DNA from 3 places in the Bacillus sp. Marseille-P3661 genome. Region 3 is predicted to be linked to each of the others. Evidence: riboswitches for the same ligand, from Rfam matches in the RefSeq annotation. Region 3 holds a riboswitch; each other region holds the start of a gene.

Region 1 (6,262 bases), on a different contig from region 3:
GTATTTATTTACCTGGAGAGATTGAAAATGAGTTATTTGTAGAAAGATTAAAGTCTGGTATTCCATTAAACAGTAATACTGTTTATTTAATAAAAGACTTCTTGCAAAATGAAGTTAAAATAAAATCTGCGATTTTTCAGACAACAGAGTAGAGAATTAAGATGAGGAAAAAGAAAGGTTGTTCATGTTACCACAGTTTTATAGCAGCTGTGGTTTCTTTTTATGTTCCTAAATAACAACCTAAACAGTTGATTATTTTTCATGTCCATTTCATTTCAATATAAAGAAGTGTGAATATAAAATTCAGAAATTTTAGTTTTTTTAATTGAAAAAATATGGAAAACATGATATATTATTTTTATAAATTTCATAATACAAAACATGTTTCGTAATACGAAACAAAATAATGGGGCAAAGTTTTAATTGTTAAAAGGGAGGAATTTATTATGATGAGTGCTGAGCAAAACAAAACAGTTACACAGGTAGGTCCAGGAACGCCAATGGGTAATTTACTCCGACGTTATTGGTTTCCAATAGCAGCAGTTTCTGAATTAAAAGACAAATTTACAAAAAAAGTACGCTTATTGGGAGAGGATTTAGTACTCTATAAAGATCGTTCAGGTAATATTGGATTAATTCAGGAACGTTGTCCGCATCGGGGTGTTTCTATGGCTTACGGTATGCCTGCTGAAGAAGGACTTCGCTGCCAGTATCATGGCTGGTGTTTTAACAGTAAGGGCAACTGTACTGATCAACCAAACGAACCTGAAACAAGTACATTTAAGGATCGGATTAAAATAAAAGCGTATGAAGTGCAAGAGATGGGAGGGTTGTTCTTTGCCTATTTAGGACCTAAACCGGCTCCACTTCTACCACGTATAGATGGTTTTGCAGTAGAAAACGCTATCCGTAGCATTGGCCATGCAACCTTACCGGTAAATTTCCTTCAAGTCATGGAAAATTCATTAGACCCAGCCCATACCGAATGGCTACACGGCCATTATGCTCAGTTTGTAAAAGAACAAAAGGGAGAAGTGGATGAAAATGCATTTGTGCGCCATCATAAAAAAATAGCATTTGATCGATTTGAGTATGGTATTATAAAACGCCGCTTATTTGAAGGACAGTCTGAGGAAAGTGATGATTGGAAAGTAGGGCATCCAATTGTATTCCCATACATTTTAGCTGTTGGAGGAACAGCCGGTGAAGGCAGCTATGCGTTTCAAATGCGTGTGCCCGTAGATGATGAAACAACATGGCATGTTTGGTATCAAGCATATGCTCAGCATCCATCTGTTGAGATTCCTGAGTCTTTAAAAGAAATTCCATTTTATGAGGTTCCATATAAAAATGAAAATGGTGAGTATATAGTTGATTATATTGACGGTCAAGATATTATGTGTTGGATTACGCAGGGGGCAATAGCAGACCGCACTGATGAGCGTCTTGGAACAACAGATAAAGGCATTATTATGTATCGTCAAATGATAAAAGAAGAAATTGCAAAAGTTGAACGTGGTGAAGATCCGATTGGTGTGATTCGAGATCCAGAAAAAAATCAGTTTATTGAATTGCCTTTAGAGAAACAAAAACATCATTATAGCGATGGATTTGATGTCACTACTAAACGATTCCAAACTCGATTCGCTCCAAATGTTGAGGATTTAATTGACTTTTATAGTATGGGAGTTAAATAAAAAGGTTTTGTAAGCAAACGGTCAAACTATACGCTGATAGACAGCAAAAGCTGTCTATCAGCGTATAGTTTTTTTTATTGTTAAATACATGGATGAGAATGACAATTTCATAAGGCCGATGAAGAGGAATCCGCGTAAAAAATACCAAGTGATTCCTTTTCATCAGGCCAATGAAGAGGAAACTGTATTAAAAATACCAAGTGAAACCTCTTCATCAAGCCGATGAAGAGAAAACCGCATTAAAAATAGCAAGTGAATCCTCTTCATCAAGCCGATGAAGAGGAAACCGCGTAAAAAATACCAAGTGATTCCTTTTCATCAGGCCGATGAAGAGGAAACCGCGTAAAAAATACCAAGTGATTCCTCTTCATCAGGTCGATGAAGAGGATACTTCGTAAAAAATACCAAGTGATTCCTCTTCATCAAGCCGATGAAGAGGAAACTGTATTAAAAATACCAAGTGATTCCTCTTCATCAGGCCGATGAAGAGGAAACCGCGTAAAAAATACCAAGTGATTCCTCTTCATCAAGCCGATGAAGAGGAAACTGTATTAAAAATACCAAGTGAATCCTCTTCATCAGGTCGATGAAGAGGAATCCGCGTAAAAAATACCAAGTGAATCCTCTTCATCAAGCCGATGAAGAGGAATCTGTATTAAAAATACCAAGTGAAACCTCTTCATCAAGCCGATGAAGAGAAAACCGCATTAAAAATAGCAAGTGAATCCTCTTCATCAAGCCAATGAAGAGGAAACCGCGTAAAAAATACCAAGTGAATCCTCTTCATCAGGTTGATGAAGAGGATTCACCAACAATGTATTTTCATATATTTATCGAACTACCAGCCTTGATATGATACCTCGATATCGAACCTACAGGTAATTCTAATACTGATTTAGCGTTTTTTATCGGAAAGATAACGGTCCAAGGCTTAACATTTTCTTTTGCATAAACAATTTGATTGTTCTTGTTCAAAAAAACGACATCAATAGGAAAAAACATAAAAAACATGTGAATCGAATTACATGGCTCTATTAGAATTCCTTCATTAACAATCGGTTTAAGCCGAAACATTAATCCTCTAAATCGTTTAAAAAAGCTAGTGTATTTAATGATTTTTATAGGAATTTCATGCACTCTTTTTGTTTCAATTAACCTCACTAAAACACGACCTTTGCTTTATAAGCATAATGATTAACTAAAAGTATAAATGTTGGATTAATAGACATTATTTATGTAGAAGTAAAGATTTTATAAGAAATCTTAAATATTTTATACCATAATTAACTATAAAATGAATAATTTTGTCATTGTCGCTTTTAGTTTAGAGATGCTATTATTCATTTACAAACAACAGCGACAACAAGCAATCGGTTGTTTGTAATACAACGTGATAAGGGCAAACCGTGGGAAATCACGGGACGCAAAACTAAAGGGGCTAAATCGTCACACTAAAAACGATATGCCAGCCAGTTGCCGAAAATAGTGATCGCTAGATACTACTATTCTTCGGGGGATAGTATTTTTTTATACAAAAAATATCTCAATATTCTGAAGGGTGGTCACATATAATGATGAACCAAATTAAAAAGTTTTTTAAAGAAGAAGAAGGTCAAGGTATGACGGAGTACGGATTAATTCTAGGATTAATCGCATTAGCAGCTGTTATAGCAATGACAACAATGGGTGGAGAAATTAGTAAAAAGTTCGAGGAAATTACGAGCAAAATAACAGGTGCAACTACAACGTCTGGATCATAAACAACAACTTACATTCATTAAAGAATTATTCATATAAAAAAGAGATAAAGGCAAACCGTGGGAAATTGCGGGACGCAAAACTAAAGGGGCTAAATCGTCAACACTAAAAAACGATATGCCAGCCAGTTACCGAAAATAGTGAGGACTACCTACTATTCTTCGGCGAATAGTATTTTTTTATGCAAAAAAATCGAAAAGGATGAACTCACAAATGATAAATTCAATAAAAAAGTTTTTTAAAGAAGAAGAAGGACAAGGTATGACAGAGTACGGATTAATTCTAGGATTAATCGCTTTAGCAGCTGTTATAGCAATGACAACAATGGGTGGAGAAATCAGTAAAAAGTTTGGTGAAATTACTAGCAAAATTACAGGTACAACTACACCGTCTGGTTCTTAAAAACAAATCCTTTAGAAAACCCCTACTTTTTCATTCCAATGAATTGTCAAAGTTGGGGTTTTCTTTAAATTGAAGATTTACTTGCGAGGTGTTTAAGAATGACATACGTCATCTTACTTATAGCATTACTTATATCTTTTTTTACGGATATTAAGAAACGAAAAATATTAAATATCGTCACTTTTCCAGCAATGCTGCTAGGAATTGTGTTACACACCCTAACAGCAGGTTGGGATGGGTTTGTATTCAGTTCATTAGGATTATTAACTGGATTTGCATTATTAATTATTCCTTATGCGTTAGGGGGTATGGCTGCTGGCGATGTAAAACTTTTAATGGCAATTGGAGCTTTAAAAGGTACAGCATTTGTGATTGGATCCTTTATCTATATAGCCATAATTGGCGGTATTATAGCATTAATAATCTTACTTAAACAGCGAGAATTGTTATCCTCTTTAAAACGAATTTTCTTTTCAGCACAATTAAGAACATTAAATGGCCTAAGTAAAAATGAATTGCATCACGCTTTTCCATATGGAGTTGCGATTGTTTTAGGAACAGTAGGCTATACGGGAGTGAGTCTACTTTGATTAAATCACAAAAAGGACAAGCTACCGTTGAATTGGCTTTAAGTTTAATTATTTTATTGTTTTTAGTTTTCGGTATTGTTGATTTCGGACGTATTTTTCATGCATATCTAACGCTAGAGCATGCAGGTCGGGAAGCAGGTCGAATCGCTAGCTTAGGTGCACTAGATACCGAAGTTGTACAACGAGCAAAAGAGTCCGCACCATCGCTTGAGGCTAATGATATTACTATTTCTGCAACACCTTCGGCAAGTAACCGAAAGAGTGGATCCTATGTCACGATAAATATGACATATCCAATAACTTTCTCGATTCCATTATTCAAAGAATTTCTGCCAAACCCTTTATTGGTTAGCACAAAAACTGTCATGAGGGTGGAATGAAAATGAAACCTTTCTTAAAACAACAAGAAGGTGCTGTCATTGTCTTGGTCGCACTCATGATGTCCATATTTGTTGGTTTCCTTGCGTTAGTGATGGATATGGGCTCCATTTATCTTGAAAAAAATAGACTCCAGAAAATAGCAGATGCTGCTGCATTAGCAGGTGCACAAGAGCTTCCAAATTATTATTCACAAGCAGAACAAGAGGTTCAAAATGCAATCCACTTAAACGGTGGAGATTTGACAAATTTTACAATGACGACAAATCAAAGCTATACCATGCTAGAGGTTATAGTCAGTAAAAAAGCAACATTCTACTTTGCCAAAGCATTAGGAATTAACGAGCCAATAGTGCAGGCAAATGCGCGTGTTGAACTCCAACCGCTATCAGCTGGCAAAGGAGCTATACCATTAGGTGTGCAACCAAGCTCAGATTTGTCTTTTGGGTCACTACAAACGCTAAAAGTTAGTGATTCTGCAACTGGAAACTTTGGTGCAATCGCCTTAACCGGTCCCGGAGCAAAAGACTATGAAACAGATTTAAAATATGGTTATGAATTTGATTTGAAAGTTGGAACAATTTTAAATACTCAAACAGGACAATTAGCAGGTCCAACAAAGCGTGCGATTGAGCATCGTATCTCTTTATGTCCCAACTCCACTTATTTAAATTACACAAATGATTGTTCGAGAATCGTACTTGTTCCGATTTTCGAGTCAATTCAGATTGATCAAAATCAGATTAAACAGGTTAAAGTCGTTGGTTTTGCGACGTTCTTTTTAGAAAGTGTGTCATCTACTAGTACAGGTGCTGTTGTTACAGGCCGATTCATAAATGAAACTCATGCAGGACAGTCTTCTTCTACACAAGCGAATTTTGGAACATATAGTTTTAAACTTACACAATAGTGGGTGATTATTATGAATACAAAAAAAATCTGGTTGTTAGCCATTCTTTTTGGCCTAACAATGTCAGCTATATTTTATATAGTTACTACAAATACAGGGAATACTACTCAAACGGTTATGGCAAAATCACCAGATCCTGAAGAGGATACCCTGGAAGAGGAAAACGTTTTACCAACGAACCCTACACTTGAAATTGCAAATGGAAAAAGAGCTATATCAATAGCAGTAGATGAAGTTCAAAGTGTATCGGGTTTTGTTAGACCAGGTTCTATTGTAGATATTATTGCTATTCTTCCTTCACCGACAGGCGATCAGAAAAGCTCCGAGATTTTATTAGAGAATATAAAAGTGCTAGCTGTTGGTAAAACATTAGTATCTTCTGAAGGAGAAAATCAAGAGCCCTATCAAATGATTACAGTTGAAGTTAATCCAACAGAGGGTGTATCCCTAGCACACGCTAAGGATGTTGGAACAGTTATCTTAATGTTAAAAGGAACTAAAGAGTAATGAAATACAAAGTTATAAAA
Region 2 (6,262 bases), 1.5 Mb from region 3:
GAACCTATAGAAATAAAAGAACATGTAGAAGGTCATTCAAAAACAGATCAGAATATAAAGGAAACCGAGTTGGCAGGAAAAGTGTGGATCAAAGATAATCAACTCTTTGTAAAAGATTCACTTGATCATTTTCCTATTGTCAGAATTTCCAATGGTGTAAAACTTTATAAAAATAACAAACTAGTCAAAGAGACTTCTACTGTCATTACCGAGAAGGAACAGGTGGAAATTCAATTAGATGAGCCTTCAAAGAAGGAAACGAAGTGGAAGGTTACCATTGAAAATAATGGTTTAGCAGCTGTACTAGAGGTTGTGCCTGGTTACGAAGTTACTCGAAAATTAAAAGACGTAGAGCCATCCGACCATATCGAACTAACAGTCGAAGAGTTAAAAGAAATTATTAATACACTAGAATATAAAGATATAATTGAAGAGCTAAATAATCTTCAAATTAATTATGGAATCGATCATAGCGAGATCATAAAGGCAACTACAGCAACGGAACGAAGTAAATTTGTAATTGCAAAAGGACGGAATATTCAGCCGGGGAGTAATGGCTGGAATGAATTAAAAGTTGAAATAAATCCAAGAAATGGCCTTGTTGAGGATAAATCAGGTAATGTTGATTTTAGAGAGACGAAATTAATTCCGATTGTTGAGAAAGGAAAAGTTCTTGCGATTATTCATCCACCTAGTCAGGGGATACCAGGAATTTCAGTTACAAATGCTGTACTTCCTGTAAAAGAGTGCTATCCGATTAAATTAGTTATTGGAAAAGGTGTTGTTGAACTAGATGGCAGACTGATAGCCTCTGAATCTGGTCGGCCAATTATTGAACAAAGAGGACAGCTAGTTAAAGCAATGATTGTTCCGAAACTAGTTCACCGGGAAAACGTGAATTTAGCCTCTGGTAATATTCGGTTTATTGGAGATATAGAAATTATTGGTGAAGTAGAAGATAACATGCAAATTGAAGCCGGTGGAGATATTTTTGTTCACAAATCAGTGAGTAAGTCTATCTTAACGACTTCAAACTCGATCGTAGTAAAAGGTAACGTTATTGGCTCTGAATTATCTGCAGGGAAAAACAATATGCTAATCGCAGAATTAGGACATTTGTTAGGTGTTATATATGGTCAATTAGAAATGATGATTGTTTCCATAAATCAATTAATCCATTCACCAGCTTTTAAATCAAATGATTTTAAAATTAATGGATTGCAACCTATTATTACGATTTTATTGGAGACAAGGTTCAAGAATTTTTTATCGTATATAAAAAAGTATCAAAAGGTAATTGAGGATGGCAAAAAGTACTTGGAGGACGAAAATTGGTTACAGGTAGCTAATGCCAACAAACAAATATTTCTAACACTTTCAAGTCAAGTTATTAATTTAGATCAGTTAATAAACTTGGCACAGAAAATGAAAGAATTACATGAGTTTAGTAAAATACCAGTAGAGCCAGATGCCTATATTACAATAACTGATGCGATTAATAGCAGTCTATACTGTAGCGGAGATATTAGTATTATTGGAAAAGGCTGTATAAATACAAGAGTACATGCAGGTGGTCAATTAAGAGTAACTGGTGCAGTACGTGGTGGGGTTGTCTATGGACGACATGGGGTAACCCTTTATGAAACAGGTTCGATGAGCGGTACTAAGACAGTTGTTTCTGTACCGCATGATCAAAGAATTCACATCACTAAAGCGTTAGAAGGTACAGTGCTCTTAATAGGTAACGTAAGGTATGTACTTACTAACGACAAAACGAACATCATTGCAAGCTTAAATCAACATGAACAAATTATTGTGAATGAATATTAAGGACTGGGGATGGATCTATGCTTAAATTTATGACATTAGAAAAAGATAACTACCTACAGGTTTATTTAGATGGAGAATTAGATATAGAGGGAACGGAAATTATTAAAGAAGAATTAATACCGATGCTGCTAAAGGTAAAAGCGGTAGATGTGAGTCTTGAAAAAGTACCTCTAATTGATTCTACCGGTATAGGTTTATTAATTGATCTCGTAAAGACTTTAAGAGAAAATCAATCAGAAATTACAATTTCAAATGTTAGTGAAGATATCTTTGAAATTTTTGAGATTATTCAACTTCCTGAAATACTAGGAGAAAAGGTATTTGTATAAATTAACAGTCTGATTTTTATTGTATTGTGTTAGACTTTGTATATAATTTATTAAGTCTAACACAATGAAATACTTAAAATAAATAGGGTTTCACGATAATAGCAAACTTTCCGAAAGGTAAGGACGCAAAGCCACGGGTCTAACGTAAAAAAAATTACTATGGTAGCCGGGTTGCCGAAAAAACTGGTATAAATAGATACCTTTTTTTGGGTATCTATTTTTTGTACTTTAAGAAAGTATATTTTTTTTAAGGATTAAAGTATAAGAAAAGACATCGTAATTTGCCATTTTGGCCAAATTACGTGTTTTTCTAGTTTATTGGGCTTCGCTTTTGCATAAACTTGTCAAGGTAAAGGGCAGGATTTAGGTACTTGCGCATTTTTATCGGACCCTTTGAAAAGTAAGGAGGGAAGGTCACACTGTTATAACGTAGGTAATATACCTAAAAAGTGACGGTGGACGGTAAAATGACAAGAGGAAGAAAGAAACAATATCAACATTTAGAGGAAGAGTGGATTCGTTTATATAATGATGAGGGGCTGAACTTCTCAGAAATTGCAGAGCAATACAATGTACAAGTTGAGACAATATCTAAGTATATTAAGGATAAGGTCAGTAAGAGCAGTAAATCCCCATTTAAAGGTATTGTAGATGGATGGATGAATGAATACCGTTTGGAAGGAAGAAGCTTTGCTGAAATTGCTAGAAAATATGGAGTCAGCGAGTCAACAGTCAGAACGAATATTAACAAAGAATTAAACCCAATTATCAATGATTTAAAATGGACATGGATTTCCTTGTATAAAAAAGGACATTCTCTAAATAGTATTGCTGAGATATACAATCTACATCCGAAAATAATACTGAAGACAATCAATCCTGAATTAAATATAGCTGACCAAAATCAGCGAAATACTTATGAACACCTTCAAAAAATATGGATAGAACAATATGAATCAGGTCTTTCGTTTGAAAGCATTGCTAAGAAATATCATGTCAGTTCCAATACGGTCTATAAAAATATCAGTGAAAAAGTGAAATTACGTCGTAAACAAACAAAGACAGATCGGATAAAAGTAATGATTCCAACCTGGCGAAGGCTTTATCAAGAAAAAGGGCACACGCTGCAAGAGATCGCACAACAATTTGATGTCGCCCCGTCTACAATTTTTAAATATATAAAAGAACACAAATAAGTAAGGAACTGATGGAAAAGTTGGTAAGTCCTTTATGGGCTATCAACTTTTTTTGTTTAATACAGTGTAAAGATTATGTAAATTTATTATATAACTCTTGGAAAACATAATTTTATATGTTATATTCAATATCGCATTCCGATATTGAGTTCCGATATCAAATTGTATGAAGGTGATGACTTGGAAGATAAAGTATTACGTAAGCTTTTTCTGGGATTTATTCATATCCATATATTACACCATGCAAGTGAACATCCGATTTTTGGTGTTTGGATGGTCGAGGAACTAAAGGAACATGGATATAATATAAGCTCTGGAACTCTTTACCCTATTCTTCATTCTATGGAATCAGATGGTCTTTTATTAAAAGAAGAAAGAAATGTTGAAGGGAAAATAAGAAAGTATTATACGACCACTGAAAAGGGGAAGGCTGTTCTAATCGAAGCAAGGAAGAAAGCTTATGAATTATTTAAAGAAATAAAAGAATAGATAAGAAGGTGGATGAATCATGAATAATAATGGTAAGAAACAAGGAATTAATTCTTTATTAGAGATCCTTTTAGTTTCTACTAGGCTTGGCTTAACCTCGTTTGGAGGGCCAATTGCACATCTTGGCTATTTCCATGAGGAATATATTAGAAGAAGAAAGTGGATGGATGAAAAAAGCTATGCAGATTTAGTTGCTTTATGTCAGTTTCTTCCTGGACCTGCTAGTAGTCAAGTTGGAATTGGGATTGGGGTTATGCGAGCTGGAGTCTTAGGCGGGCTGGTATCTTTTCTTGGTTTTACACTTCCGTCGGTCATTGCGTTGATTGTATTTGCTCTTATTCTTCAAGGTTTTGATGTGAGCGATGCTGGCTGGATACATGGTTTAAAAATAGTTGCTGTAGCAGTAGTGGCACATGCGATACTTGGAATGGCGCAAAAACTTACGCCTGATTTAAAAAGAAAGGCATTAGCTTTATTCGCATTAGTAACAACACTCTTATGGCAAACAGCGTTCACACAGGTCGGGGTAATATTGATTTCTGCTTTTATCGGTTATTTATTATATAAACAACACGAAGAGAATGATGGCTCAAGAATAAACTTTCCAATATCGCGCCGTTTCGCGGTGGGATGTTTAATCTTATTTTTTGGTTTATTATTTCTATTGCCTATTTTAAGGGAAATGACATCTTTAAGCTGGATCGCCATGTTTGATAGCTTTTATCGCTCAGGTTCGCTAGTGTTTGGCGGGGGGCATGTTGTATTACCATTGCTTGAACGTGAATTTGTACCAACAGGTTGGCTAAGCGAAGAAGCATTTTTAGCGGGTTATGGTGCCGCGCAGGCTGTTCCAGGTCCTTTATTTACGTTTGCTGCCTATTTAGGTGCAGTTATGAATGGCTGGCAGGGTGGATTAATTGCAACAGTGGCTATTTTTTTACCAGCATTCTTACTCGTTTTAGGAACATTGCCTTTTTGGGATTCTTTACGCAGTAATCCTAAAATAAAAGGAGCTTTAATGGGCGTAAATGCTGCAGTGGTTGGAATATTAATCTCTGCCTTTTACCAACCGATTTGGACCAGTTCAATTTTAGCACCTATTGATTTTGCCTTTGCTGCTATATTATTTAGTATGCTTGTGTTTTGGAAATTACCGCCTTGGATCATTGTGGTTGTAGGGGCATTAGGTGGCTCGCTTATGGCCTTAGTGTCATAAACAATTAAGAAGATACTTTCGATGTAAATATACAATAAAGAGTGCAATATGTTTTTAACGGGTTTACTTGTGAGGTGCAAAACGGTAAATCGCAGACCGAATCAAATAGCAAATCACATAAACTTCACAGTAAAAAGGATTAGAGATGCAATATCTCTAAGCCCTTTTTACTTTTCATTTTTCCCCGAAACCACCCGTAAGTTGTCCAATTTCATTAGATGCCAAAGCGAGTTTGATATATAAGCGGAGAAATTTCGCTTAATTAGGAAATAGTACTGAAAATAGCTTGAATAGACGGAAAGATTCCGCCTATTTACTCGAAAAACGTAAAAATGGGTACCTTTGCTTTGCTTAATCGGAAAATCTCCGCTTATATAGCCCAAACCAAGCTCTATCCTGCTGTTTAACCGAAAAATCTCCGCTTATTATTAATAACTCTGGTTACTGAATTATAATCTACATACTAAATCGCAAAATCAAGCACCCTCCAATAATTATTTCATACCCTGTGATTTACTATGTGAGTTAGGAGACGATAAGTTATTAAAATTCGCCAAAATGTTTATAAATCAATAAAAAACGCACTGTGAATTATAAAGTGAATTCAAGTGCGCTTTCCTATGTGTTTTCAATGTTTGCACCTCTGAAGTAAACCTGTTAAATATGTTTTGCGCTCTTTATTTTTATTAAAATAATTTTGTACGTACTTGTACTGCCGCAGCGCCTAGCCCTTAGGGGCTGACCAATGCGCTTGCACTTTTCTTAATTAATGCAGTCCGGGCATCGTCCATAAATTTCAAACTTATGATTATCAATTTGATAGCCGTTTAGCTCTTTAGTAATGTCGTTCATGGGGCATGTATGAATAGACTTTATTGTACCGCATTTTGAACAAATAAAATGGTGATGATGATTTTCTGTATCACATCGAAACCGAAACTGCTTTTCGCCGTTTAATTCTGTAGATTCTAATATACCAATATCATTTAAAATATATAAATTTCTATAAACTGTGTCATAACTAACGCCAGGGTATGATTCGACTAGATAATTAAAGACATCTTTTGCAGTTAAATAGTTTTTTGTGCTGTTAAATAACTCTAAAATCAACTCTCGCTTTCCAGTATGTTTATAACCCTTATCTTTTAATATATCATTTGCTTGATTAATATCCATAAAGTACTCCTTTTGAAAAATAGTAC
Region 3 (6,262 bases):
ACTGCTAATGCAATACCTAATGGCATAAACAACCCCCATGTTCCCCAAGAGGATCCAATAAAATAACCGACAACGGATCCGATAATAAAAATCGTTGCAGGGGTCATGAAAGCAGGTAAAAACGATCCTAATGAAGAGCTGACAAAGTTTGAAAAACCAAGATCCTCTGCAGCAAGTGTTAGTGACCAGATTAGTATCAGTAGCGATATGGCTTGCATCATCTGATTACCACCATCGTAAAAATGGTACATAATTTCGTTTAATGGCTGTTTGCGTAAGATATAAAAAATAAACGTGAAGATTAGCGTAATAAAGACAGCTAATAGCATAACAAATGTAGCATCAGCCATCGAAAAGGCTTCAAGTACTGTTTGTGCTCCTTTTTCTTTGCCATCCTGCCATAATAAATACAAGGATAGACCTAGGAGCAAAAATACAGGAATAATCAAATTCCAAGGCTGTGCTTTTACCATTGACAATTCTTTTTTGATTCCAGCACGGTGAAATTCATGTTCTTCATCTTCATTATGGTCTGCTTTTTTTCTGCTCTGATTAGATTTCTTCTTAGAAGGCCAAAGCGTCTGTACAATCCCGATGATTAACATGACAATCGCATAAAAGTTAAACAAGATGCTTAGTAAAAATACTTCATACGGTGACATATCTAAATTTAGTCCCCGAATTCCACCTTCGACTAAAGAAACCATAAACCCAACAAACGCTGTAGCTACAGGTAATAGTACTATCACTGATTCTGTTGAGATGTCCATGGTCATCCCGACTTTTTCCTTAGATAGGTTCATTTTTTTTATTAGTGTTTTAACAATCGGTCCTATCATCATAATCCTAAACATTGGCATCATGAACGTAAAAGGTAATGTAAACCAAATAAGTCCAAGGATCCCGCGCTCAGACTTAATTTTCGTGCCAATCCATTCTGAAAATCCTTTAATACCTCCAGCGATATTCATCATCCCTACTAAACCGCCGAATACATAAAGAAAACTTACTATTTTAATATTCGTTTCATCGGATAAGGTTGTTACTATGTAAGAAATCGACTGTTGTGTACCAGTTATTATGTTCGCTGTAACAATAATAGATCCAACAAGAAGTCCAACTACAAGACCAGGTAAGATGTCTTTTAACCAAATTGCCATTATTATCACAATTAAAAATGGAATTAATGAAACCCATGTTTGATCCAAAGTTTCGTCCCCCTAAAACGTCCGTAAACGATTATAATGTCTGTGTCAGTTCCCACATAGTATTGCCACAGCTAGAAGGGGATATTAATAGAAATTGGAAATCAATTTGAAAAAATAGAGACATTTAGAGTTGTTATGAAAACTTTTTATAGCACAAAATAAGGCACTATGGTGTCAGGACATCCATAGCGCCTTATTGTTTTATATTAATTGGGTTTTTACCCAAGTAAAAGCATATCTATCCCAATATCGTTAAGATTATTGTTGAGTAGTAGATGGGAAAATTTCTAGATACTTAGAGTCAAGTGCGTCCTTAGCTTCTTGAATTTCTGTTGCAGCTAATGTGTCTAGTTGTGCTTTTCCTGCAGTGATATCAGTTGTTGCCTGAGCATCAGCTTCAGATTGTAATGTAGCATTATATTGAGTGATAGCTGTATCTACTTCTGTTTTTTTAGTTTCATTATGATTACCAAGCTCAGAAGTAATTCTATTTTTTAGAGCAATTAAAAATGTATCAAAATCTGTAACTTCAGAAGCATGCGTAGTATTCGCACTAGTTGAAAGTTCATTTTTTTCTAAACCTAATGTATCAGCTATAAATGATTTTACATTATCCAATAATGGTGAAGCACCAAATGTAACACCTGCTCCTAAGGTAATCGTACCTGCCACTACAATAGTTACAACCTTTTTCTTTAGGCTGCTCTTTTTTGTTGGTTTTGAGAATTTTTCTGTTCTTGACATGATTGGTTGCATATTCCTCTTCCCTTCAAATGAGATTCTTTTATTTTTGAATCTCCACTTTTATATAATAAAAGTGGCAACTGGCTGACATAGTGCTTTACACCTTAGTCCCTATAGCTTTGCGTCCATGCTTTTCAACATGTTTGCGAGATTAAATATACTAACTTTTTTCATCTTCAGCAATCTGAAATTATTGCTATTGCAGGAAATCTTTATCCAAATAAATGGAAGAGTTTGTTTTCAATAAGTATAGAACTAAGTAAATTGTTGTTTCGATTTATTCATTAGTTAGGGTTTCCAAGTAATTACCAATCAAAAATAAGAATAAATTCATTACTATCTTTTCCAAACTATTACTGTCGTTTATGAAGAAATTAGTGATCAAATTCAAAATATGAAAGGGCTAAAAAATTGAAGAAAAATTCAGTACTTTTACTTTGTATTATTTTCGTTGTGTTGATTAATGAATTTCCTGCATACGCGGTACAAATTAAACCAACTAATATTTACGTAGTGCAATCGGGAGATTCTTTAGAGGAAATCGCAATGAAGTATGAAACCTCCGTAGAAGAAATAAAAGCAACAAATGGTTTACAAGAGAACGTATTATTTGTTGGTCAGAGATTGTGGGTTCCGGTGTTGTACGAGGTGGTTGCTGGAGATACACTACAGACGATTGCTAGGGCACATAATTCTACAGTCGAGATCATAAAAACAACAAATGGATTGTCCTCTGATGAATTACATCTCGGGCAAATAATAAAGATTAATCCTAAAAAAATGACGATGCAAGGAAAGCATATTCTGATGACGAGGGATGAATTTAAGAATTGGCTACAACATCATAAATTTAGTCGTAAAATAACACTAATCCAACATCATCATACATGGGCACCATCATATAAACATTTTAACGGTTATAATCATTTTTCTATGCTGAAGGGAATGGAGAACTATCATATTAGAGAAAAGGGGTGGAAGACAATTGCGCAAAATATCACAACTTTTCCAGATGGTAAAATAGCCGTATCTCGACCGTTTAATGTAACTCCTGAAGGATCAATAGGATGGAAGGCCAATTCAGTAGGATTAACCATTGAAAATGTTGGAAACTTTGATAGGGGACATGATGTCATGACAGCAGAACAAAAAGAAACGATCGTTTATATCACTGCTTTGTTAAGCATGAAATTTGGGTTAACTCCTTCTATTGATAGCATCACTTACCATCATTGGTGGAGTTTGAAAACGGGGGAAAGAGTGTTAGATAAAGGGCCTGAATATAATGTCAAAACCTGTCCAGGCACAAACTTTTTTGGAGGAAATACAACGACTAGCGCTAAAAATAATTTTTATCCACTTGTAGAACGTAAAATCCAGGAAATTTCAGCATCACATCAATAAATATATTTCTTAAAACTTTAAAATATTGATTGGAGAACAGATGGCAGAAATATGGATTCAGGAAGAAAAACTTACTGATACATTTTTAGATAATATCGGTCATTATATAAAAATCGAAGGGAATACACAATCCATATATTTTATAAATGAGTGCTCTGAAGAAGACAATTATGTAGATAGGAACCGTAGGTTTTTACAAGATTTCTTATTATTTCAAAACAGATATCCTATATATGTTACCTTCGTATCATATGATGATAATACTGAAGACTTTATCACTTTATTTAAAAAAAATAGTATAGATTATGAATTAAATTTTCTTCAGGAACAAAGGACATATTATACCCTATTTCAAAAACATAAATATCATCCACCATGTTTTACGGTAACGATCATGGAACCACGCTCATTATTACTTACGATCGAAGAAACCTACTGGCTACCTGCTCAGAATGAGTTTTACGCTATTTCATATTCTGACAATTTATTATTTCAGTTAGCAAGGGTAAAAGAATGGGGGAGAGTAAAGGAACGTTCCATACCATGCTTTTTTACAGGGGTGGAAAACACGTTTATAACTTTATTCCATGATGGAGATGGATTTTATTTATATTCTAACGAGGAGAGGTATTCAACAATAGGGAATTTATGCTCTCAATTACCCAGAGGTACGATTATTGCACAGATTAATGATTCCGTATTGTAAATTTAAAAAAGAGCAACCAGTTTATTCAGTTGCTCTCTTGCCTATTATTTAGTATTTGATTGACTTCCGTAACAACTGTACTTGGACTGAATGGCTTAGATATAAAAGCATTTGCTCCTAAACTGAACCCACGTTTGTGATCGCTCTCCCCGCTTTGTGCCGTCAACAAAATAACAGGGGTATTTTTTACTTTCCTTATTTCTTCTAGAACGGTAAACCCATCTTTACCAGGCATAAATACATCTAGTATGATTAAGTCATAATTCTCTTGTAGTGACTTTTCTAATCCATCGTTTCCATTGGCAACAATATCAACAATATATGATTCCCGTTCTAAATAAAGCCTTAATAAGTTACTAAGTCTAATCTCGTCTTCTGCAATTAATATCTTCAAACCTAGCAAAACCCCCGATACTTTATTGTATAATTATTATTTTACATGAAAATGCGCTTTTGCCTATAGTGATAGTAAAAACATTTTTGTTTACAACAAAAGAATGCACATAGAAGATATATCTAACATGTGCATTCTTTTTAATTAATATGTTTTCAAAATTAAGAATAAACTGCATGGCTCTTTAACTAGCATCTTTTACAATAACAGGGGTGGAAATTCTTTACCGTTTTTTCTTTTTTGATTGATCAATAACAGGGGCTTTTTTGTTAACTTTTTCTAAAATAATTTGTACATGGACACTCTTTTCATCGATAGGGTGAACGCTTGATACTTTACCCTTCCGACCTTTAATCTTAAGATCTTCGTTTACGGAAGGAACCTGATTAAGTAGCTGACTTAATAAAAGATTTTTGTTTTCGAAAAAATGAACACTGTACATGGTCTCACCTATTTTCATATAGTATTAGTTACAAAAGATTATTTTGTAGTCTCTATATAAATATTTGATGGTAATTAAATTTAGACCAAGCTATTTTTATTATCGGAGAGAAGCATGAACTTGTTCCACTAAAGCTGAGTTTTATTGTGTGGATTCTTTTTTATCTGTTTTGAATAAGCTTTTCGAAACAGAATTAAGCTTATTTAAAAATCTGTTAAATCCGAAACCAACAAAAAAGGCGATACTTATTTGGGCATAGGGTGCATCTTTATAATCGGTAAACTCAATAAACAGGATGCCACTTTGTATTAAAGTCACTGCAATAATGGCTGTTCCTGTTGCAAAAATGGGATAAAAAATGTACATAATCCACTCTCTATAATTGGTTAATTCATCTTCAATATAGTGAGAACAAAACATGTAAAGATGACGTAAAGAAGCACCTATTGATCCGGCAAAGAAATAATACAAAAAGATTTTTATATCAGAAATGTATGGAAAGACTTTTTCTATAGCTCCCGTCCACAAGGCACCGACAGCTAAAAAGCTTCCAAAGAACAGTAGGGAAAGATAAGTTAGAATAACTATCTTTAACCATCTTTTCAAAACTAATCACCTCTGTCTCAGATGATTTATTGTATGAGATATGAAGATAGATGTGAGAACAACTTAAAATGATAGCGATTGAGGTGAGAATGAGTGGTTGAATCAAGGTGGAGAAGTAACACAACATAAATGAAGTGGAAAGGGGAAGAGTGACGAAATCTTATATGCATCACTCTTCAACTTCTTTATTATTTAGAATTATTTTTTCAAAAAGCTGAATGGCTTTAATTACTTTTGGAAATCCCGTATAGGGAATGCAATGTAATATAATGCTTTGAATTTCTTCGTTAGATAATCCAATATGTTTGGCAGAATGTAAATGCAATTGCAGTGCTTCTGTTTCTCCATGTGAAACTAAAGAGGAGATAGTGATACAAATTTTCTCCCTTTCCGATAATGCAGGTATAGAATAAATATCACCAAATGCAAATTCAGTTATAAGATCTGCTAATAATGGGGTATTGGTTCTTAATTTTTCAACAGCCTCCACCCCTAATTCGCCAGAATAATGGCGAAGATTATTTAAACCTATATTTGTACGTTTAGACATTCATATCCCTCCTATCACTGAAAATCATGAATTTACGAGAATCGTGCAGTATTATGCATCTCTTTTTAAAGTTGGGGGTACTTCTTCGGGGTCGACCATTATTTCAATGATGGTTGGTCCTTTATTAGTTAATCCCCTTTCAATTGCAAGTTGTATATCACTTTCATTCATACAGCGATATCCATTACAAGAGAATGATTTTGCGAAG

Evidence for each region. A riboswitch is a leader RNA that binds a small molecule or an ion and turns the genes downstream of it on or off. The one in region 3 is predicted to bind cyclic di-GMP.
Region 1: another riboswitch for cyclic di-GMP. It lies ahead of C1724_RS20690 (Flp family type IVb pilin); the one in region 3 lies ahead of C1724_RS09285 (hypothetical protein).
Region 2: another riboswitch for cyclic di-GMP. It lies ahead of C1724_RS02395 (hypothetical protein); the one in region 3 lies ahead of C1724_RS09285 (hypothetical protein).

What each region holds. Positions count from the first base shown of each region.
Region 1 is NZ_LT965956.1:354,998-361,259, reverse strand. It holds gene C1724_RS20705 (Ldh family oxidoreductase) at 1-152, shown strand, start outside; gene C1724_RS20700 (aromatic ring-hydroxylating dioxygenase subunit alpha) at 447-1,697, shown strand; gene C1724_RS20695 (DUF192 domain-containing protein) at 2,520-2,858, opposite strand; cyclic di-GMP riboswitch class I at 3,086-3,178, shown strand; gene C1724_RS20690 (Flp family type IVb pilin) at 3,269-3,457, shown strand; cyclic di-GMP riboswitch class I at 3,497-3,591, shown strand; gene C1724_RS20685 (Flp family type IVb pilin) at 3,669-3,857, shown strand; gene C1724_RS20680 (A24 family peptidase) at 3,956-4,447, shown strand; gene C1724_RS20675 (TadE/TadG family type IV pilus assembly protein) at 4,444-4,827, shown strand; gene C1724_RS20670 (pilus assembly protein TadG-related protein) at 4,830-5,735, shown strand; gene cpaB (Flp pilus assembly protein CpaB) at 5,748-6,242, shown strand.
Region 2 is NZ_LT965953.1:532,222-538,483, forward strand. It holds gene C1724_RS02385 (FapA family protein) at 1-1,830, shown strand, start outside; gene C1724_RS02390 (STAS domain-containing protein) at 1,848-2,159, shown strand; cyclic di-GMP riboswitch class I at 2,250-2,338, shown strand; gene C1724_RS02395 (hypothetical protein) at 2,627-3,355, shown strand; gene C1724_RS02400 (PadR family transcriptional regulator) at 3,536-3,844, shown strand; gene C1724_RS02405 (chromate transporter) at 3,864-5,060, shown strand; gene C1724_RS02410 (Fur family transcriptional regulator) at 5,823-6,236, opposite strand.
Region 3 is NZ_LT965953.1:2,000,564-2,006,825, reverse strand. It holds gene C1724_RS09290 (Na+/H+ antiporter NhaC family protein) at 1-1,208, opposite strand, end outside; gene C1724_RS09285 (hypothetical protein) at 1,467-1,964, opposite strand; cyclic di-GMP riboswitch class I at 2,025-2,110, opposite strand; gene C1724_RS09280 (LysM peptidoglycan-binding domain-containing protein) at 2,364-3,356, shown strand; gene C1724_RS09275 (hypothetical protein) at 3,397-4,062, shown strand; gene C1724_RS09270 (response regulator transcription factor) at 4,088-4,456, opposite strand; gene C1724_RS09265 (hypothetical protein) at 4,680-4,898, opposite strand; gene C1724_RS09260 (hypothetical protein) at 5,040-5,504, opposite strand; gene C1724_RS09255 (carboxymuconolactone decarboxylase family protein) at 5,674-6,054, opposite strand; gene C1724_RS09250 (thiamine pyrophosphate-binding protein) at 6,106-6,262, opposite strand, start outside.